One region of the Granulicatella sp. genome, then DNA from elsewhere that is predicted to be linked to it. Evidence: a T-box and tRNA genes for the amino acid it is inferred to sense, from the RefSeq annotation. Region 1 holds a T-box; the other holds one or more tRNA genes.
What was found. A T-box is a leader RNA that pairs with one kind of tRNA and senses whether it is charged. The one in region 1 lies ahead of leuS (leucine--tRNA ligase), so its partner is inferred to be a tRNA-Leu.
Positions count from the first base shown of each region.

Region 1 (11,729 bases):
ATTTTTTATCAATTTCAGCCGCTTGAATTGCTGTTTTAATCATACGCAAAACGGCTAAAGTTTCTTTATCTTTTGCTTTCATCGCTGTTTTAATATCGTTGTTAATCGTTTCTTTTAATGACATTATTCTCTCTCCATTCTTGTATTTCGTTTGATTGATAAAAAAAGACTGGGACCTATAGCCCCAGCCTGACATAGTCATATGATACACAGAGTTGACTAGAACTTGCGTTTACGAGCTGCCTCTGATTTTTTCTTACGTCTTACACTTGGTTTTTCATAAAACTCACGTTTGCGAGCCTCTTGTAAAGTTCCGGTTTTAGAAACAGTACGTTTGAAGCGACGAAGAGCATCATCAAGTGATTCGTTTTTACGAACAACTGTTTTTGACATATCCTATTCCCTCCCTCCGAGCATTTAAAAGTAACTGTTTTCTTTTGAATAGAATAACCAAACAAACGAAATGTCCTTTTTTTATTATAGGAAAGGTTTACTAAAATGTCAATCAACTTCTATACTGCCTATGAACTTTTTTAGGAAAACCTTAATTCATGCTTTAGTTGCGCATTTTTCGCAAAGTCCAAAAATCTCGAATCGATGAGAATGAATTTCACAACCTTCTAATTGATCTTGGAAGAAGTCCATTGGACACATATCTATTTCTTTTGTACTACCACACTTTTCACAAATGAAATGATGATGATGCCCATGTGTTTGGCAACGGAATCTAAATAATTTCTCACCATTTAGTTCTGTTTCTTCTAAAATATTTAATTGCACAAAGGTATATAAATTACGATAAATTGTATCATAACTTAATTGCGGGAATTCAGGTGCAACTAACTTTTGTACTTGCTTTGCTGACAAGTAGCGATTCGCATCATTTAAAATTTCAACCAATCGTTGGCGTTTATTCGTGTGCTTGTAGCCCGCTTCTTTTAGAATCTCTAATGCTTCTTCAACATGATTATGTGAGTGGTTATGATGATGCTTACAGTGGTCGTGTCCACAGCAATGATCGTGTGAATGCATATTACTTCCTTCTTTCTTGATTTAATAACTCTTCAATCCAATGTGAATCGAATTTTCCAGAACGAATCATTTCAATCTCTTTCTTGTAAGGCGCAATCTGAACTTTATTTGCCACTTTAATCCATGGAGTTTCAAGAATTTTAGGGAGATTTTTAAATTCTGGGACTTGAATAACATTCATTAACGCATCAAACCCAATTTCTCCAAATCCAAAATTTTCATGCCTATCTTTATGAGCACCCACAGGATTTTTAGAATCGTTGATATGAAGAACTTTAATGCGATCAAGTCCTACCGTTTTATCGAACTGTGTCAATACTCCCGATAAATCGTTTTTAATATCGTATCCAGCATCATGAACATGGCAAGTATCAAATGTAACCGATAAGTGTTCATTGTACGCCACGCCATCAATAATACGAGCTAGTTCTTCAAACGTACGAGCTAACTCCGTTCCTTTTCCAGCCATTGTTTCTAAGGCGATTTGAACTGTTTGATCTTTTGTAATTACTTGGTTTAGTCCATAGATGATTTGATTCAATCCAACATCAACACCCGCTCCTACATGAGAACCTGGATGTAAAACAACTTGTGTAGCACCGACTGCTTCAGCACGTCTCAATTCTTCTTTTAAAAAATCAATTGCAAAATCAATATATCCTTCTTTTGTAGTATTGGCTAAGTTAATAATATAGGGAGCGTGAACGACCACTTCCTTGATTCCATTTTCAGCCATAAATTTCTTGCCTATTTCAGCGTTTAATTCTTCTATCGGTTTTCTTCTGGTATTTTGAGGAGCTCCCGTATACACCATCATAACATTTGCCCCGTAACTATAGGCTTCTTTAGCTGACCCTAATAGCATTTCTTTACCACTCATTGAAACATGAGATCCAATTAACATGTCAAACCTCCAATTTTGCTCTTATTCTATTTTATTGTACCTAATAAATTCTACTACAATCAAGTTCAAAGCAACTTTTTATACACAAATAAGGGTTTTATTGTTATAATGAATTAGGAATACTTAATTTTAAAGGAGTCTCTATGGATTCAATATTGCATCTATTAAAAAAGAAAAATACACAACAATTCATAGCTTTCATTTTTATATTATTAACGTTTTGGATAATTGCACATCCTTTGGTCACTGAGAAATCTGCTTCAACTAATGAGAACACTATCCATCAAACGGTTGTTGACAATTCAAACTCAAACTCTGCTACACAGACATCTTCAAGGGTTAAAAATAAAGTTGTTCAATTTGCTGTAAATACTGGTTCTTCAAACGTGCAGGTTTATCAAAAGATGGATTCAAAGTCCATTCCAATAGGTAAAATCTCTCAAGGACAGTATTTATTATCTTTACATAAAGTAAACAACGGATGGATTCAAGTTCAGTATAATGAACAAGTTGGATATGTGGAAGAAAAAGATAATATCTTACTAACAACTCTAATGAAAGGTTATGCAAACGGTGGGTTGAAGATTTATCAAACTGCTGAAAAAAACACTAAAGAAATTGGGACAATTCCTTATGGTGAAATTTTCTATCTTCTTGAAGATGTTTCCGATAAAACTTTAAAAATCCGTTATAAAGAAACTGAAGGATACGTGGATAGCGATTCTTCGAACTATACTATTGATTTAATCCAAGAAATATTGAACAAACAAGCTGGACTCCCAACCACTATTGATTCCAATAAAATGTTTGTAACTAAACTAAAAGAAACTCCAATTAATTCTAAAGCATCTATCACTTCAGAATTAATTGGAACAGTAGATAAAGGAACTCAATTTGTATATGAAGATAGAGAAGGAGATTTCTACAAAGTTTCAGTTGGTAATGGAAAATATGGATATATTCCATACTGGTTAGTCACTACAAATTTCGCAGGGATAGAGTCAGATGATACCCTCCCACAAGGAATTAAAAACGCAACAATTGTCATTGACCCTGGTCACGGTGGAGATGATCCTGGTGCTGTTGTAAACTTTAGTGAAAAACATGAAGCTGACCACACACTTTCAACTGCCTTCTTGGTTAAGAAAGAATTAGAAGCGTTAGGCGCAAAAGTTATTTTAACAAGAACTGACAATAGTTCTGTTTCATTAGCAGAGCGTGCCGAAATTAGTAATAAAAATAAAGCCAACGCATTTATCAGTATTCACTTTGATTCTGCGGAAGTTGATAGTGCTAGTGGAACTACAACCTACTATTATAGTGATAAAAGTGAAAATCTTAGTCAAACCATTAATAAGTATTTATCACGTAACTTACCTCTAAAAAATCAAGGCAGCAGGTTCCAAAACTTTATGGTATTAAGAGACAATGCTCGCCCATCGATTCTTTTAGAACTTGGATACTTAAACAACCAAAGCGATAATAAAGTAATTTCATCTCAAGAATATCAAGAAAATATCGCAAAAAGTATTGCAAACGCCTTAAAAGAATACTTCCAATAAACCAAAAGAAGCGATGCTACTCCCTGTGGAATAGCGTCGCTTCTTTTTATTCTAAAATAATTCATCAATTTCTTGACTTGTAGTTTCTACTGGAGTTGTATAGTTTGCAGTAATTTCTTCAATCACTGTCCCATCAACAGCTTCTTTAATCAACCCTTCAACATCAAGACGCGCTTCATATTGACGTGCCTTTTCGAGTTTTGGTTTTGTCTTTGGACTTGGTGGAGCAAATACCGTACAGCAATCTTCAAATGGTTGAATCGATAATTCGAAAGTATTAATTTCTTCAGCAACTTTGATAATATCGAGTTTGTCCATTGTAGCCACCGGACGAATTATTGGTGTGTTAGTCACGTCATTAATCGCCAGCATGCTATCTAAAGTTTGAGAAGCTACTTGCCCTACTGATTCCCCATTAGCAATTGCAAGTGCACGTACGTTTTCTCTAAGTTGATCCGTAATACGAAGCATGAAGCGACGCATAATCGTCATTAAATAAGCTTCTGGTACACTCTTCTTAATTTCCTCTTGAATTCTAGAAAATGGTACCGTAAGGAATTGAATACTTCCTCCAAAACGAGCAATTTTTGCAGCTAAAAGTTTTGTTTTTTCAAGCGCTTGAGGACTCGTATATGGTGGGCTTGCAAAGTGAACGCATTGAATCTCCATCCCACGTTTCATCGCAAGATACCCTGCTACTGGAGAATCAATCCCGCCAGATAACATGAGCATCACTCGACCACTTGTTCCAACAGGAAGTCCGCCTGCTCCTGGGATGGTCTTAAGACTCACCATTAAGTGTTCACGGCGCACATCGATACGAACTGTAATATCTGGTTGTTTTAATTGAACTTTGATATCTGGAAATGCTTCAAGAACAGCATCTCCTAAGAACAGATTGATTTGGTTTGTATCCATCTCGAATGTGTGATCCGAGCGTTTTGTCATAATTTTAAACGTCTTACCTTCAAGATCTTCTTGACTCAATAAGTCAAGAACCACTTTTTTGGCTACTTCCATATCTTTTTCGATAATATAGACTGGCGAAATTGATTGAATCCCAAAAATTGGTTTTACCTTTTCGATAACAGCTTCTTCAGGCGCTTCATGTAAATCTAAATACATAAAGTCATAATCAGGAATCACCTTTACCTGAGGAAAATCTACTAAGACTTTTTTTATATTTGACGCTAATTTTTGTGTGAACATCTTCTTGTTTCTACCCTTTGTAGAAAGTTCACCATAGCGAATCAAAATTCTAGTTTTCAAAGGTTTCCTCCTTTTTATTTTAAAAACGAAAATTGTTTCATTAACTGATGCAATACATTGATAAACTGTTCGACTTCTTCTTTCGTGTTGTCGTTTGAGAAGCTTACACGAACGGCTCCTGTTGCCCATTCAGTTGGCACATCCATCGCATAAAGCGTACTAGACGAATCTACTTTTTTACTTGAACAAGCAGAAGTCGTAGAAATATAAATGCCATGAGTTTCAAAAGCATGAACAACGACCTCTCCACGAACACCTTTAATAGCAAAGCATAATACATGAGACGCTCCATCTTCAGGCGAGAAGATGCGAATCTCAGTTTTTGTTGCTAACTCTTTCCATAGTTGGCTACGAAGTTCCCCCGTAACAGACTTTTCTTCTATAGCCATTCGCAGAGCTTTTGTTGTGGCCACAATCCCTGGAAGGTTTTCCGTTGTACTACGTTCTCCTTTTTCTTGTCCGCCACCTGTTAAGAGCGCTTGAATCTTACGTCCAAATTTCTTATACATAATCCCAACGCCTCTTGGTCCATGGAATTTATGCGCAGATAGACTTAATAAATCTATGCGTCCAAGGGCTAGCAGCTGGCTTGCGCTCTCAAGCGCTTGAACAGCATCCACATGAAAATGAATCGATGGATATGCTTCTAACACTTGTGCAATTCCCGCAATTGGCTGAATTGCACCAACTTCATTATTGACAGCCATTACACTCACTAGAATCGTATCTTTGCGAAGACTCTCTTTTAATTGCTCTACATTTACAATTCCTTTTGAATCGACATCTAAGTACGTCACTTCAAACCCGAAGCGTTCTAATTGCTTACAGGTTTGAATGACTGAAGGATGTTCAATCTTTGTCGTGATGATATGCTTCCCAAATACAGATTTTTCTAAAGCTGTTCCTTTAATCGCCCAGTTATTTGATTCAGTTCCGCCTGAGGTGAAGAAAATCTCCTCAGGTTGAACTGATAATAAACTAGCCACTTGTGCTCTAGCTTTTGTCAACACTTGATGGGCATCGACTCCTAATTGGTGTAAGCTCGATGGATTTCCGAAGAACTTTTGGCTAACTTGAACATAGCTCGTTAATGCATCATCATAAATTTTCGTTGTTGCTGCATTATCAAAATAAATCATTCTACTATCCTTTCAAATTCCATTAGTTCGCAACGATGTTTACTAAACGTCCTGGAACGGCAATTACTTTACGGATTGTTTTTCCTTCAATTGCAGATTTTACTGAATCATGTTCTTTAGCAAGTGCTTCAAGAGCAGCAGCATCTGCGTTCGTTGGAACCATTACGCGTGCTTTAATTTTTCCATTTACTTGGAAAATCACTTCAACTTCGTCTTCTACTAATTTAGATTCATCGTAAGTTGGCCATGGTTCGTAGCTAATTGATTCTGTGAATCCGAATTTACTCCAGATTTCTTCAGCCATATGTGGTGCTAATGGCGCAATCAATTGTACAAGACCTTTCATGTAGTCGAATGGTAATGCATCTGCTTTATACGCTTCGTTTACGAAAATCATCATTTGAGAGATTGCAGTATTAAAATGCAATTCTTCGAAGTCTTCTGTCACTTTTTTCACCGTTTGATGGTACACTTTATCTAATTTGCCATCATTAAGTTTTGTGATACGGTCACGCATCTTGCCATTATCATCAATCATCAATCTCCAGAAGCGGTCTAGGAACTTACGGCTACCTTCAAGTCCTTTTTCACTCCAAGCAATCGATGCATCAAGTGGTCCCATAAACATTTCATAAACACGTAATGTATCAGCACCATATTCACGAACAACATCATCAGGATTTACAACGTTCCCTTTAGATTTAGACATTTTCTCGTTACCTTCTCCAAGAATCATCCCTTGGTTAAATAATTTTTGGAATGGTTCTTTGTTTGGAACAACGCCTAAATCGTATAACACTTTATACCAGAAACGAGCATATAGTAAGTGAAGAACCGCATGTTCTGCACCACCAATATATAAATCAACTGGTAACCATTGTTTTACTTTCTCAGGATCAACAATTTTTTCTTTGTTATGTGGATCAATGTAACGTACAAAGTACCATGAGCTTCCTGCCCATTGTGGCATTGTATTTGTTTCACGACGACCTTTCTTACCTGTTGCAGGGTCCGTTACATAGAGCCAGTCTTCAATCGCTGCAAGTGGTGATTCACCTGTACCACTAGGACGAATTTTATCTGTTTTTGGTAACACTAATGGCAGTTCTGATTCTGGAACAGTTGTCATAGTACCATCTTCCCAATGGATGACTGGAATTGGTTCACCCCAGTAACGTTGACGAGAGAACAACCAGTCACGTAGACGATAGCTTACTTTTGCAGCCCCTACGCCATGTTCTTCAAGCCATGCATTCATTTTAGCAATTGCATCAGTTTTGTTTAATCCATCTAAGAATTCTGAATGAATATGTACACCATCACCAGTGTACGCTTCTTCTTCAACGTTTCCGCCTTCAATCACTGGAATAATGTCTAATCCAAATACTTTGGCAAATTCGTAGTCACGTTCATCATGTGCTGGAACGGCCATAATGGCACCTGTACCATAAGTACTTAATACATAGTCTGCAATCCAGATTGGGATTTCTTTTCCGTTCACTGGGTTAATCGCGTACGCTCCAGTAAATACCCCTGTTTTTTCTTTAGAAAGTTCCGTACGTTCTAAGTCAGATTTTGTAGAAACGGCTGCAATATAAGCATCTACTGCTTCTTTTTGTTCAGGAGTCACAATTTTTTGAACTAATTCATGTTCTGGAGCTAATACATTGTAAGTCGCTCCAAATAATGTATCCGGACGTGTTGTGAAGACTTCAAAACTCTCATCTATTGCTTTTACATTGAAACGAACTTGAGCTCCTTCTGAACGACCAATCCAGTTACGTTGCATATCTTTGATGCTTTCTGGCCAATCTAGATCATCCAAATCTTCTAATAGACGATCAGCATATGCTGTAATTTTCAACATCCATTGTTTCATTGGTTTACGGTAAACTGGATGTCCTCCACGTTCACTCTTACCATCGATAACTTCTTCGTTAGCTAGTACTGTTCCAAGAGCTGGGCACCAGTTCACTGGAATTTCAGCTTCATATGCAAGTCCCATTTCCACTAATTTAGTGAAAATCCATTGTGTCCATTTATAGTACTCTGGATCCGTTGTGTTAATTTCACGGTCCCAATCATAACTAAATCCTAATTCATTAATTTGACGTTTGAAGTTTGCTACGTTTACTTTCGTGAATTCTGCCGGATCATTTCCTGTATCTAGAGCATATTGCTCTGCAGGAAGTCCAAACGCATCCCATCCCATTGGATGTAGTACATTATATCCTTGTGCACGTTTCATACGAGAAACAGCATCAGTTGCTGTATAACCTTCTGGGTGACCTACATGAAGTCCTTGTCCTGATGGATACGGGAACATATCTAATGCGTAAAAGTTTTTCTTAGAAGAATCTTCTGTTGTTTTGAATGTATGATGTTCTTTCCAATATTTTTGCCATTTTGGCTCGATTTCTAGATGATTAAATGTCATCTGATTCACTCCTTTCAAAATAAAAACGTCCCACCTGTCATTGACAGATAGGACGCAATACGTGTTACCACCTAAAAATTTTACTCTTCTTACCTGTAACGCTGGCGAAGCGGAAACTCTTACTAATCCTTCAGAGTTCGGCTAAAGAGGCGAGTTCAGTTTATCGAATTGATGCATTTTCACCAACCATGCACTCTCTACAACTATCAGAAAAACTTACTATTCCTCTATCTGCTTTTGTGAGTATTATTTTAGCAGATTATTTTGAAACTTTCAACACTTGACCAACTTGGATAACATTTGAAGTTAAGCCATTTAAAGCTTTTAATTCAGATAATGTTAATCCATTATTCTTAGCGATACGGAATAAAGTATCTCCTGCTTTTACAGTGTGAGTTGATGTACCTGTTGAATAGCTTACTGTTTTAGCTGAAGTTGCAGTTGCCGTTGTTGTTTTTGCTGATCTAGACATCACTAATTGTTGACCAGGAATGATTGTGCTAGTTTCTGACAAACCATTGATTGATAACAATGTAGTTAATGAAATACCGTGGTTATAAGCAATACGGTATAAAGTATCTCCTGCTTTAACAGTGTATGTTCCTGAAGTTGATGCACTTGATGCTGTAGATTTATAACTTACTTGAGAAGCAACTGTTGCGTTTGAAGCTCCAGATAGTTTTAACGTTTGTCCAGGACGAATCACTGATGATTGTGACAATCCATTTAAGCTTAATAATGTGTTTAAGCTCATGCCTGAACGGCGAGCGATACCGTATAAGGTATCACCTGCTTTTACAGTATAAGTCCCAGAAGTTGATTCGACTGAAGAATTTCTATTTGTTTTAGTACTTACTGGAGTTGAGAAGTTTCCTTCTGATTGACTCACTGTTAAACTTTGACCAGGATAAATAACAGATGATTGAGATAAACCATTTAACGTTAATAATGAATTTATACTCATTCCTGAACGACGAGCGATACTGTATAAAGTGTCTCCCGCTTGGACAACATAATTTCCACCGCTTGTACGAGCTGTTGAAGCAGATGTTCTAACTACTGTAGCAGAAGCTTCACCACCAACTACATGTAAAGTTTGTCCTGGATGAATGATACTTGATGCAGAAATTCCATTTGATGAAATTAATTCGCTTAAGCTCATGCCCACTTTACGACTAATTCCGTAAAGTGTATCTCCCACTTTTACTGTATAAGTGCCATTTACTTTTGCAACAGATGAAGTGTTTACAGGGGTTGATACTACTGTAGTAGTAATTTTATTTGTAGAATTCCCTAATGATAAAGATTGACCTGGATGAATCACTGAATTTAATGATAATCCATTTAAAGACAATAATTGATTTACACTAACACCCAATTTACGACTGATAGCATATAAAGTATCCCCTGCTTGAACCGTATATTGTCCTCCAATTGAAGATTTTTCTTCAGTTGAGGCTGCGATAGCAGTTGCATTTCCATTATCATATTTTGTCAATCCAAATTGTTCAATAATACGATTTAATTTAGCGTAATACGCAGTGTCCGTTGCATAACGTCCAGTTAAATACCGTGTGGCATCTTGATAGCTGTTTGTACGGCTCTTCCATGCACCTGAATAGAACATTGGTGCTCCTTTAATACCATTGACGATTTTATCTACATAATCATCCATTGATTCTTTATAAGAAGGATATTTTCTGAAGTTATCATAAATACCGTAGTAGTTTTGCGCTCCGGCATCTTCTAATGTATACATATTTACAGATTGACCATTGTAGTTCCCTTTTACACCAAATAGATTATGGTTTGGTTCAGAAGCTAGCACACTTGTACCCCAGGCAGATTCTAACGCCGCCTGTGCGATCATTACTGAAGTATAGACATCTTTACCTTCAGTAGCTTGTTGAGCTGCAGGAATAATCTTATTTAAAAAACGTTGCGCTGGAGTTTGTACTTGATTGGTAGGTACAGTATATGCATGAGTTTTTGGTGCTATCGCTAATCCGGCTACTGTAGTTGCTCCAACGACAGCAACTGTCTTTTGTAAATTTTTATTTGCAGCTTTGAAAGCCTTCATTTGTTTTTCTTTTTTTAAACGTAAGTATCTTTCGTGTTTTGTTTCTGTCATCCTTTTATCCTCCATATAAAAACTAATTCGTAATCCATTATAGTAGGATAAAAATGAATGTGTAGGGGAACGTTGCGCGAACACGTAAAACGTCGTATACTCTTAATATCCGTAAAAAATATGTAACAAATTGTAAAATTTTACTTAAGAGGTGTTTATTTTGAAGAACGCTCAACAATTTAGCCACGAAATGATACTTTCAGAAAATTTAGAAAATGGACTATTTATCGACGCAACCGCAGGAAATGGACATGACACACTTTTTTTGGCACAACATATAGATTCGACTTCAAAAATTTTATCTTTTGATATTCAAGAAATAGCTATTTTACAAACAAGACAATTATTACAAAAATATGACTTAGCCCCAAAAGTGACTTGTATTCTAGACTCCCACGCGAATATTTCAAACTATTTAGAACAAGACGAGCTTGTTAGACTAGCTATTTTTAATCTGGGCTATTTACCTGGAAGTGATAAAAAGATCATCACGACTCCTTCTTCTACAATAAAAGCTATCAAGATTTTACTAGAACGATTGGAGAATAATGGAAAGATAATTATTGTATCCTATTATGGTCATAATGGTGGCTTAGAAGAAAAGAATTCGGTAGAGTCCCTACTATCCAATCTTTCTCAAAAAGAATGGAGTGTCTTAAAATATCAATTTATCAATCAAATCAACTGTCCACCAATTTGTTATGTCCTCGAAAAGAAAAAGTAAAAAAAGCCAACCACTACAATAGTGGTTGGCTTTTCGTTTATTCATTATGCAAAACTAGCTTTTAATTCTGCAACTTTATCTAGTTTTTCCCATGGAAGTTCTATATCTGTTCTACCAAAATGTCCATAAGCGGCTGTTTGTTGGTAGATTGGTCTACGTAAATTTAATGTTTCGATAATTCCTTTTGGAGTTAAGCGGAACTCTTTACGAATGACTTCAATGATTTTATCTTCTGGTACGTGGTTTGTTCCAAATGTATCTACAGCGATAGAAACTGGTTGTGCTACCCCAATCGCATATGCTAATTGGATTTCACATTTATCAGCAAGACCAGCAGCGACAACATTCTTTGCGATATAACGTGCTGCATAGCTTGCAGAACGGTCCACCTTTGTAGAATCTTTACCAGAGAAAGCTCCACCACCATGACGTGCATATCCACCGTAAGTATCTACGATAATTTTACGGCCTGTTAATCCAGAGTCCCCAACAGGTCCACCGATAACGAATTTACCAGTTGGATTAATGAAG
Region 1 is NZ_DBHISP010000001.1:185,125-196,853, forward strand. It holds gene ACO5V7_RS00850 (GatB/YqeY domain-containing protein) at 1-124, opposite strand, end outside; gene rpsU (30S ribosomal protein S21) at 220-393, opposite strand; gene ACO5V7_RS00860 (Fur family transcriptional regulator) at 550-1,032, opposite strand; gene ACO5V7_RS00865 (deoxyribonuclease IV) at 1,034-1,936, opposite strand; gene ACO5V7_RS00870 (N-acetylmuramoyl-L-alanine amidase) at 2,080-3,498, shown strand; gene thiI (tRNA uracil 4-sulfurtransferase ThiI) at 3,550-4,767, opposite strand; gene ACO5V7_RS00880 (cysteine desulfurase family protein) at 4,782-5,906, opposite strand; gene leuS (leucine--tRNA ligase) at 5,929-8,343, opposite strand; T-box leader at 8,389-8,584, opposite strand; gene ACO5V7_RS00890 (LysM peptidoglycan-binding domain-containing protein) at 8,603-10,474, opposite strand; gene mnmM (tRNA 5-(aminomethyl)-2-thiouridylate-methyltransferase MnmM) at 10,626-11,198, shown strand; gene metK (methionine adenosyltransferase) at 11,243-11,729, opposite strand, start outside.

Region 2 (11,729 bases), on a different contig from region 1:
AAATCACAATGGCAAAACTTGCTGCAATCCTTTTTGGAATGGAATCTTTCAATAAGAAACGAATCATCTTCGTCCCTCCTATTCTAAACAATAATACTGCGCTCAAAATAAAAAGAGCAGAATATATTCGATATTCTACTCTTCCTATTGATTAATTACAACCGTTAATGTTTCATTTTAATATGGAGAGGAAAAATTATTCCACCACTTGATATTCTTTTTCTTCACCGAAAAATTCATCATATAGCGCACGGATGGCTTTTTTTTCATATTGGTCCAAAATACCAAACATCATCGAAACCTCAGATACCCCTTGGTTATATAATTCAATATTGATTTGAGTACGAGCAAGAGTTGAAGCCACACGAGCAGTAGTACCGACCATGTTGACCATCCCTTCCCCTACTAACATAATCAAGCAAAGTCCACGTGTAAAGCTTGCTTCGTCTACATCTAATTCAGCATAGAATCGCTCTACAATAGACTCTAATTGCTCATCGGTAGCATCTTCCCCACGAATGATAATTGTCGCATCATCAATTCCCGTTGGAATATGTTCAATGGAAATGCCTTCTTCTTCAAAAATCGTCAATACTTTACGAAGGAAACCAATCTCATGGTTCATTAAGTATTTCTTCACGTAAATACTTACGAAACCTGGTGAGCTTGCAATACCGGAAATAACATTTGGAGAAGTCACCTTCCCTTTCATAATGTAGGTTCCACTTGCTTCAGGATTGTTGGTATTACATACATGTACCGGGATTCCTTTTTTGATAGAAGGAAGAAGTGCTTCTGTATGGAATACTGAAAAACCAGCGTATGATAACTCACGCATTTCTGTATAAGATAATACATCGATAGGGAGTGGTTTATGAACAATTTTTGGACTTGCTACATAAATGGCATCTACGTCTGTAAAGTTTTCGTATTCTTCAGCGTTCACGGCATTGGCTAAAATAGATCCTGTAATATCTGATCCTCCACGAGAGAACGTTACGATTTTCCCTTCTTTTGTTACCCCATAGAATCCTGGGAAAACAATCACTTCATTTGTTAGTTGTAAGTACTCTAATTCATGATAGCTTTCTTCTAAAACGCGAGCTTCCCCTGGAGTATCGCTCACCCAAAGTTTGGCTTCCCGAGGCCCAACGTATTTAGCAGCAAAACCTTCTTGGTTAAAGTAAGAAGCGATAAGACGAGCATTTAAGTCTTCTCCGCTTGCTTTATAAGCATCCATTAAATATTCAGAGGATAGGTCGTTTCTTTCTTTTAAGTTTTTAAAATGAATTCGAACGAGTTCAAACACTTCTGGTTTTAATTCTAATTCATCGCAGATTTCTTTATAACGGACTAAGATTTTTTTTAATACTTCTTCATCATAATTTCCTTCAATATGAGAAGTTGCTAATTGGATGAGAAGGTCTGTTACTTTTTCATCATCCGAGGTACGTTTTCCTGGTGCTGAAACAACCACAATTTTACGACTTGAATCGGATTTTACAATATTAAAGACCTTTCTTAATTGAGTGGCATTGGCTAAAGAGCTTCCACCAAATTTGATTACTTTCATATGACACTTCCTTATTTTTCAATGTACCTAGACTACCAAATTAATGAATGGAACGCAATGATTTTCCACTATTTATATACATTTGTCTTTTAAACAGAAACAGTCTTGAAAACTTGTATTTATCATTCGAGTTTGTTAGTCTTAAATAAAATAAATAAAGGAGGTCACACCATGTCAAAAATGTTGCATACTTGTGTCCGTGTTGAAAATCTAGAAGAAAGCATTCGTTTCTACGAAGAAGCATTCGGTTTTAAAGAAACAAGAAGAAAAGACTTCCCAGAACATAAATTCACAATCGCTTATCTCGCTTTTGAAGGAGATGACTATGAATTAGAATTAACATATAACTACGGTCACGGACCATACGAAATCGGCGACGGATATGGTCATATCGCAATCAGCGCTAAAGACTTAGAAGGACTTCACGCTGAACACGTTGCTAAAGGCTACGACGTTACAGACTTAAAAGGTTTACCAGGACATCCTGCAAACTACTATTTCGTGAAAGACTTAGATGGCTACAAAATCGAAGTAATCCGCGAAAAATAGTTCATACATGACATTCCACACACCCTCTGCTATAATGTATTTTATGCGATGAGGCGACACGCAGTACATTAGAGACTGCGAGTTATGTGGAACAGGAGTGCCTAGGCACACTACCGGATGTAGCTGTTTGTAGTTCGTGATGTGAACACGACCTACTCATCTGAAAAGATGCCACGCTAAGACTAGGAGTTCCTAGTCTTTTTTTATAGTAAAATTATGATACAATAGCAATGAAATTTAGTAATACATACGGAAAGAGGAAACTTCATGAAACAATGTCCATTCTGTCATGAAATGATTGACGAAAAAGAAAAACTCTGCCCTTATTGTGGTACCGTTCAAGATGAACTTTCTGCTCCTACTGCCATTGAGCCAAATGATGGAGTTCAAACAGACTTATTAGATGAAAATAACGAACCTACTGCTTCGTTTACAACGAAAGTAGAAACAACTATTCCTGAAGAAGATAACCGTAGCTCACAAGAAAACCGTGTGAAGAATAACCGCTTCGCCTATGCAGGAGCTTGGAATAAATTTAAACGCTTCTTCACGTTCTTTGGAGAACGTTTGGCACAACCGACAAACCACTATTCACGTAAACGTCAATATAGCCGTTCATATGGATATGCCTTAATTATTTTGGCAACAGTGATGTCCGCATTTGTCTCAACACACTTAATTCATTCGATTATTGGTCAATACCAAATCTTTGCAGACATTTCAATCTTACCAAGTTTAACAAGTACACCAAACTACATTTGGATGTTCATTCGTTTCATCCTCTTCTACGCGGTGTTCTACCTTGGGTTCCCAACAGTTTCTTATGGATTGAAACACGTCTTCCAAAAACGTCAACACGTGTTTAACTACTGGTTGACACAATACGAAGGAATGAACGTTTTAGCCATTGTTCTACTTGCCGTTGCGACAGTCATGACCTTCATTAGCCCTGTATGGTTATTCGTTGGAATCGTCATTGTATTCTTTGCACATTTCCTACTCTACATCGTGACCTTTACGTCATCGATGTTTAAGAACACAACAGAATCAACCATCGATCCAATTTACTTATCCCTACTTGGTTTAGTGATACAACTGATTATCACCATCAGCTTACTCTTAATCTTATTCTAAAATAGAAACAAAAAACCCTGACCAGCGACGGTCAGGTTTTTTTGTTTCTACTATTCTTTTTGAAAGAATTATTCTGTAAATTCTATAGTTACTTTTACTTCAGAATCCATTGAAGCAAATATTGTTTTATAATAATTGATTGCAGATTCTTTAATTGCACTCTTAAATTTATCTAAATACTCTGCTTGTTTATCACTAGAAAGTTGGTTAGTGACCAATTTACCAGTATCAACATCTTCTGTAGTTCCACTTAACAACTCTCCATGATTATCATACAAATTGTAAGGATTATCTTTTGAAAGTTCAACACCAATTACTTCAAATTTTGGAACGATAACCTTATATTCTTTTTCAGCTATTTGTTCAACCTTTACACTACTTTTAATTCCAAATTTAGCTGTATAATTTAAAATCACTAATGCTGTTTTTCTAGAGAACGGCACATCAAACCCAAAAACTTGGGTTGTTTTTGTTTCAGTAATAATTTCATTAACTCCTGCATTCAAAAATACAACTTCATTCACTTTTTCAATACTTTCGATATTAATTGAAGATTTGATTTCTGATTTTTGTTGTTTAGGTAAGAAAAACAGCACTCCAATAGCTATAATAGCTATTAATACCACATTCAATAGAACACTAAACATATTAAATTTCTTCTTTTTATTTGTACTTCTCAATTTACATACCCTCCACTATTTTTGCTTTTCTGAAAGAAACTTCTCTTTTAATAGCATATGTAAATTTTACACATTCTAAAAATAACAGTCAACATAATATTTCATATTATCTTCTAAAAATATTAATACCCTCCAAAAAAGTATAAAATAGGGTTGTTGCATCTTATCTTATTCTAAAATAAAAACAGAAAACCCTGACCATCTCTGGTCAGGGTTATTTGTTGATTTTAACTCTTTTTCATGATTAGAAACTAAATGGACTTTCTATATTTTCTAAGAAGATTTCCAATCAATTGGCCAATAAAACTAATGGCTCCATAAACCATTGTATAACTACTGGCAGAGTCATTTAAAATAAACACATTCGGAAACCACAATAATCCAACGATAACAGAAAAATACCATCTAAATCCGTTCTTTTTAGCGAAGACTAGTGAAATAAGGAATACAATTATAGGGATGACCATCAATAGTAGAAAGATGCCACTTCCTGTATCTTTGACTAAATATAACGGAATGAAATAATACATCATGGCAATAACAATATACACGGTATACTTTTTTATCCATTCTTTCATTGCACTATTCTCCTTTTTACATGCCCTATCTTCTTAAAAAATTATAACATTAATTTATTCTTTTATTGTGAAGAACTTATGGTGATATGGAAGAAAAGCAAAAAAACAGCCTTCCAAGAACCTAAAGAGGGGGATTCTAAGAACTTACAGCTGTTCTTAGTTGGTTCTTGTACGACTGCTTTTTGTTTATTAAATATTCAATCGAACTTTCCTATTGCTGATTGAATAGATTTTTAATACTTTCAAAGATGGAAGTGAAAAATTGGGCAATTTTGTCCAACCATCCTTCGTTTTTGGCTTGTTCGACTAAGCTGTTAATCTTTTCGCCGACTGATTTTGACAAGCTATTTAATTGCTCTAATACTTGTTTGGAATCAATCGCACTTGTGTTTTGGTAGTTTTGCGCAAAAGCGACTAATGCATTAATTTGGTCTTGGGAAATCACATTTTGCAATGAGTTGTTCTTCAAGGCCTCGTTAATAATACGTTCGATATCTTCTTTTGTAGCTAGTTGTCCTTGCTTTTGTTTGAGTTCCGCAAGTTCTTTTTTGATTTCAATCATCGCTTTATCGAGTTTTGAGGAATCGAATCCTTTTTGGTTTGCATTTTCTTGCGCGATTTTATTCGTCACTTCTAATTCCTGTTGAGCTACTTCAGTACGTTTGGCGTCCAGCTGAACCCCGTTTGCTTCGAAGGCTTTATATACACCTGTTAAAGCGGACTCTCCAGTTACCTTTGATACTGCTGCTACTTCAATTTCCGCATCAGTTACCCCAGCAGTGATGGCCGCATTGGCATATTGCTCAGCTGTCACTAGGGTGATGTTTTCAGGAGTCTTAATACGAACCTTAACTCCAGTCCCTTTATCTTTCTTTTGAACCATCACTGAAGAGATCATAACAGAAGTGTTTCCATCTCCACTTCCTAGATATTTAATCATATCTTGCCCAGTTGCTTTTTCAGTTCTAACAGTATTCGGATCTTTAATTCCTAATAACTCTGATGTCTGTTTAATTTGTGATTCATTTAATCCTCCGCCATAAACAACGGTTGGTTTTCCCCATTTTTCATTAATGCTGGTTGTATCAATGGCATATGCACTTTTCATGGATAATCCCATCAATGCAAGGACAATTGCGGTTCCTTTCACCCATTTCTTCATGAATGAACCTCCTTTATTCAAAATCGTAACTCACTCGTTACAACTCTAGTATACAAAAAGAACTTTAAGAAAAGAGTGCTCTTTCCTTAAAGTTCTTTATCTATTTGTTTAAGAATTTGTTAACGTCTTCGAGTAAATGCCTTCATAGTTGTTGGTGAGAAAAGCATAATGATTGGATAAATTTCCAAACGTCCTGCAATCATCCCAATTGAAAGGACAAATGTATTGAAATCCGAATACATCGAGAAGTTGCTTGTAGGCCCAACTTGACCAAGCCCTGGCCCGATGTTGTTAAAGGTTGCGGCCACACTTGAGAAGGCTGTTGTAAAATCGCCTGCTTCAAATGACACACAGAGTAACAATACGAGGAAGAACAACACATACACGATTAAGTAGTTCGCAATACTCTTCTCCATCTTATTGTCAATTGGTTTTCCATTCATCGTTGGTACAAAGACCCGGCGTGGTTGCCCCATACGTTTTAATTCGGCAATCGCACTCTTGAAGTACACGATAATACGAGAAACTTTAATCCCTCCTGCTGTTGATCCTGCGCATCCTCCAATAAACATTAGAAGTAGAAGGAGCACATGTGGGAACAAGCCCCAGAGTCCAAAGTCGACCGTTGAATATCCGGTTGTCGTAATAATCGACGATACCGTAAAGAAGACGCTACGAATCGGAACTCCTAAAGCCGTTTGAGTAATCGTCAATACGATAAAAATAATCATCGTAAAGCTGAGAACGATTCCGACATACGTACGCATTTCTTCGTCTTTAATCACATCTTTAACAGCGCCTAAAAGGACAAAGTAGTACAAGTTAAAGTTGATTCCAAAGAGCATCATCCCTACTCCGATAATCCATTCCACAGCTGCTGGATTGGCGTAAATACTAAATCCAGCATTGTTAACCCCAAAACCACCTGTTCCAGCTGTACCAAACGCTAGAAGCAAAGCATCAAAGAGTGGTACTTGGAAGACGACTAGAATAATCACTAGTACGGCAGTCATTGCTAAATAAATCATATATAAGATTTGTGCAGTATGCGCTAATTTAGAAACAAGTTTCCCAAACACAGGTCCAGGGACTTCCGCACGCATTAATTGTACAGATTCGGAACCATGACTGGGCAGAATCGCAAGTGCAAAAACCAGTACCCCCATCCCACCGACTAAGTGAGTGAAACTTCTCCAAAATAATGAAGAATGCGCTAATACAGAAAGATCTGGAATAATACTTGATCCCGTTGTTGTTAATCCACTTGCTGTTTCAAAGAAGGCATCTACCACATTTGGAATTTCACCCGTAAAGACAAAGGGTAATCCTCCAAAGAAAGAGAGTAAAATCCAACTCAGTGCAACGGTAACAACCCCGTCTCGCGCCATAATTTTAAGCGGCTCCGGTTTTTTAAAGCTTAAGAGAGAGCCAATTACGAGCAACATCAAAATCGTACCAGCATAAGCAAGTTTTTGAGTGTGTGACTCTTGATAAATAAAGCTAACAATCAGTGGTAAAGCTAAAAGTGCTGCTTCAACTTGAAGCATTTTTCCCACAAAATAGCGAACTGTTTTTATATTCATTGCGACACCTCTATTCCAAAATGTCGTTAATGTCGTCAAAGTCTTTTTCCGTTGTCACGACGATTACCTTATCAAATGGTTCAATGGTATCATTTCCGGCTGGATAGATTAGTTGTTGTCCACGAACAATAAACGCAATCAAGAGATTTGATTTTGTTTTGAGTTCTGATAATGGAATGCCACAAATCGCACTATTCTTTTGAACACGGAATTGCAGTGCTTCAACTTGGTTATCTGCTAAACGGTATAATGCTTCAACATTTGACCCTTGAGTATTTGAACGTGAACGAACGAATTGAATAATTTCATTAGCCACGATATGTTTTGGAGTCACAACTGATTGACTGTCAAAACCTTTAAATACTTTAAGAAGAGCTGGACGACTCATCTTCGTAATAATCTTTTGAACGCCTTGTTGTTTAGCATATGCAGAAAGGATTAAGTTTTCCTCATCAATCCCTGTCATTGATACAAACACATCATATTCTGTAATGCGTTGTTCCTCTAATACATCGTGATCAGTTCCGTCGGCATGAATTACTGTTGTATGTGGAAATGCATAGCTTAGAATTTCACTGCGTTCTTCATTCACTTCAATCACTTTCGTATCGATTTTAGTTTGTTTCAACATATTGAGTAAATAATAGGTGATACGACCACCACCAACAATCACGGCCGAAGAGACACTCTTCGTTTCTTGTCCTGTTAATTTTAAGAAATTACGTAAGTCAGGATAAGCTCCAGTAATATACACATGATCTCCTGCTTCTAGTGTTGAATCTCCGTCCGGAATAAAGCTTTGCTCGTTACGATGAATCACACAGATTAAGATGGATTCAAAACGATTACGCACTTCTTTTAAGGTTAATCCAGCAAGACGTGATCCTTCGTTGATTTCTAGCTCCAGTAAGCTCACTCGATTTCCAACAAAATTTTCCACACTTAATGCAGAAGGATAATTAAAGTTATTCGCGATATCACGAGCTGTCGAAAGCTCAGGGTTAATCAGTAATGAAATTCCTAGACTTTCACGAATGAGTTGTAATTGTTGTGAATACTCAGGATTACGCACACGTGCAACTGTATATTCCGCCCCAATTTTTTTCGCAAGGATTGACGCAATAATATTAATTTCATCCATTTCCGTTACGGAAATAAAGATATCACAGTTTTCCACTCCTGCTTCCACAAGAATATCGTAACTAGCACCATTTCCACAAATTCCCATAATATCAAATTTGTTTAAGAGTCGATCAATTAAATCTTGATTTTTATCAATCAATACAATGTCATTTTCTTCCGTTGAGAGTTCTTGGCAAATGACTTCGCCGACTTTCCCCCCACCGACAACAACAATTTTCATTTAGTTTCCTCCAGATTGAAAATCTTATACCCTCCTATTTTACCCGTCTGGTGCGGAAAGGTCAAAGTTTATCTTGTTTTCTAAAGGTGCAAAGAATGTTACACTAAGGTCGGAGGCAATTATGAACGAACACGAAATACAAAACTTAACCGAGGAGATTTCGCGCACGTTTTTTCAACGAAAATTCACGCACAAAATCACTTATAACAAACGTCTGCGTTCTAGCGGTGGTTGTTATCTTCTGAAGACGGGAAATATCGAGATTAACCCCCTTGTCGAACAAGAACTGGGGCTAGAAGCTTTGATTGGCGTCATTAAACACGAACTCTGTCATTATCACTTGCATCAAACAGGTGGCGGCTATCGTCACCGTGATCAAGACTTCAAACGCCTGCTCGCTCCAGTAGGTGGAAGCCGATTTGTCGAGCGAATGAGAGAGCCGAACTTCATTTACGAATGTACATCGTGCCATCACCACTACCCTAGAATGCGTAAGATGAATACAAAACGCTATGCGTGCGGAAAATGTCACGGAAAATTAATTCTTTTAGATTGAAATTTCAACAAACATTTGATAAACTGAAATAGTTCTGCGGTCGTGGCGGAATGGCAGACGCGCTGTCTTGAGGGGGCAGTGGGTGTATACCTGTGCGGGTTCAAGTCCCGCCGGCCGCATAAAGAAAATGAAACACCCTAGATGGATGACCATCTAGGGTGTTTTTGTGCTTGTATATCTAAATGTTCTGTGCAGTGATGAAGGTAAGCTCACCGTCACCAAACATTCACACTGTGAATATTGGCTGAACGCTTTTGCTCACATCCTGTGTAGTTGAGTTCAGGCTCGTAGCTTTCGCGTTCCTTTCCGATAATTATCCGCACGTCCTTATCGGACGCTTGCGTTAATTTCGGTAAAGGGTCGAAAGCTGACCACTCTCCCTCACATCCTTAACGCATCGTCACAAACTCTTCGCTTCCTGTTGGATGAATCGCGACGGTTGCGTCAAAGTCGGCTTTGGTTGCACCCATTTTAATGGCTACGGCAAACCCTTGAATCATTTCGTCAACGCCATATCCAATCCCGTGGAGGCCTACTACTTTTTCGTCTGCTCCTGCTGTGATGAGTTTGAAGCGCGCTTGTTGGCGATGGCTTGTCACGGCTGAATACATTCCAGCAAACGTTGATAAGTATGCCTTCACGTTTTCTTTACCGTACTCTTTCATGGCTTCCTCTTCTGTAAGCCCCACTGTTCCAATGGCTGGATGTGAGAATACGACTGTTGGAATTGTTGAGTAATCCATTTTCGCGTTTGTTTGTCCGTTAAATAAACGTTCTGCTAGTGTGCGTCCTGCTTTAATCGCTACTGGCGTCAATTCTTTTTCACCAGAAACGTCTCCCAGTGCGTACACACCTTGGGCTGTTGTTTCTTGGAATTCATTCACTTTGATAAATCCACGTTCTGTTAATTCCACTCCTGCAGCTTCAAGGTTTAATCCTTCTGTATGAGGAAAACGTCCTGTTGCCCAAATCACTTTTTCAGCAGCGAAAGTTGTTCCATCTTCGAAATGAATTTCCACACTACCATCTTCAAGTTGAACCAATTTTTGTGGCACTTTGTTTGTGTGCAAGGTTGGTCCTGATTTTTCCATTTCCGCAACGAGTACTTCAATAATCGAATGGTCGAAGTTACGTAAAGGACGATCGCGGCGAACAAATAGGTCTGCCTTCACGCCTAGAGCATGTAAAACACCAGCAAGTTCTACGGCAATATATCCAGCGCCTAAGATGGCTACGGATTGTGGCAACACGTCCCAAGCAAATACATCGTCAGAAGTGCCCCCAAGTTCTTTTCCTTCCACGTTTGGAATGGCAGGTTTTGCCCCTGTCGCAATTACGATATGGTTGGCACGGTACTCTTCCCCATTCACTTCAATCGTGTGGGCATCGACAAAGCGCGCGTACCCTTTAATTACCGTTACGTTGTTGCGTTCAAAAGTCCCATTAAAAGAATTTCGTGAACGGTCAATATACGCTTCACGGTTTTTCTTTAATGTCGCAAATTCAAAAGTGACATTTTCTGCAGTAAATCCATAGTCTGGACCATATGCGTGAATCGCTTCTGCAATTTGCGCTCCATACCACATAATTTTCTTAGGAACACAGCCGATATTTACACAGGTTCCTCCAAGTAAGTTTCCTTCTACTACGGCTACACGGGCACCATGCATTGCTGCACGGTTTGCTGTGGCAATACCGCCACTACCGCCACCGATAGAGATTAAATCAAATTCCTTCATACGCTCATCCTCCGTTATTTTGTCACACTCATTCTATCAGAGCGCTTTTGCTTTTGTCTTAAACCCTGCTCATAGAATTAGTTTAGGCACAGAAAAAAATGATTACTGCAAAGCCTTGGGAGTAAGACAGAAGCTAAAAAAGGACTCACAGTGTGAGTCCTTTTTGCTTCGTAGTCTTACCCTCGCAAGGCTGATTAGAATTAAGCAAATCACGAGTGATGAAGCTTAATTCAATCAGCTACTGGGTCTATTTCATATTAACTTTGCTTAATTAAAAGCTCTATCTAAATCCGCAGGCTTCTTCGTAATCATTTTTTAGTGCTGATCAATTTTTGAGTCAGAGTTTAAAAATGCTCTGATAGAATCATGTGACAAATAACGGACTCTTCGCTCCTTGTTACTGTGCTAGTAGTTTAATTCTGTTTTTCAGTTTGTAAGCTGGATGCTTTCTAGTTGATTCTTAAGGTGCTGTGACTAGAGCTTTTCAAGCCAGAGGGCGCATAGAGTTTGGACGGCTGGGATAATCGTAGTGATTGAGCCGTGGTTATCGTATGCCTTGTACCAAAGTTTGCCCGTTGAATCGAAGGCGTATTGGTACACGACAAGCCAGTGGTTTTTATACGGACTACCAAGAGCTGTAGTGGTTCCTACGACAACAGGCACTCCGTCTTCAAGAAGGCCTGGTGTGACCTTTTCACTAAATAAATTAAAGTGTGTTTTATATCCGTATTTCTTCCACTCCTGATTGAGTCCGCGTTGCACGTCCCAGTAGAAAGTTCCGCGATATGGAAGTGCGTATTCAATCGACGCCT
Region 2 is NZ_DBHISP010000005.1:102,583-114,311, forward strand. It holds gene ACO5V7_RS04145 (TrkH family potassium uptake protein) at 1-67, opposite strand, end outside; gene ACO5V7_RS04150 (aspartate kinase) at 197-1,573, opposite strand; gene gloA (lactoylglutathione lyase) at 1,745-2,122, shown strand; gene ACO5V7_RS04160 (zinc ribbon domain-containing protein) at 2,390-3,256, shown strand; gene ACO5V7_RS04165 (DUF4230 domain-containing protein) at 3,325-3,936, opposite strand; gene ACO5V7_RS04170 (hypothetical protein) at 4,188-4,514, opposite strand; gene ACO5V7_RS04175 (DUF1002 domain-containing protein) at 4,726-5,676, opposite strand; gene ACO5V7_RS04180 (TrkH family potassium uptake protein) at 5,796-7,259, opposite strand; gene trkA (Trk system potassium transporter TrkA) at 7,270-8,622, opposite strand; gene ACO5V7_RS04190 (SprT family protein) at 8,744-9,178, shown strand; tRNA gene ACO5V7_RS04195 (tRNA-Leu) at 9,215-9,297, shown strand; gene gorA (glutathione-disulfide reductase) at 9,568-10,917, opposite strand; gene ACO5V7_RS04205 (dihydrolipoamide dehydrogenase) at 11,392-11,729, opposite strand, start outside.
Region 2: it encodes a tRNA-Leu, which carries the amino acid that the T-box ahead of leuS (leucine--tRNA ligase) is inferred to sense. The anticodon was not compared.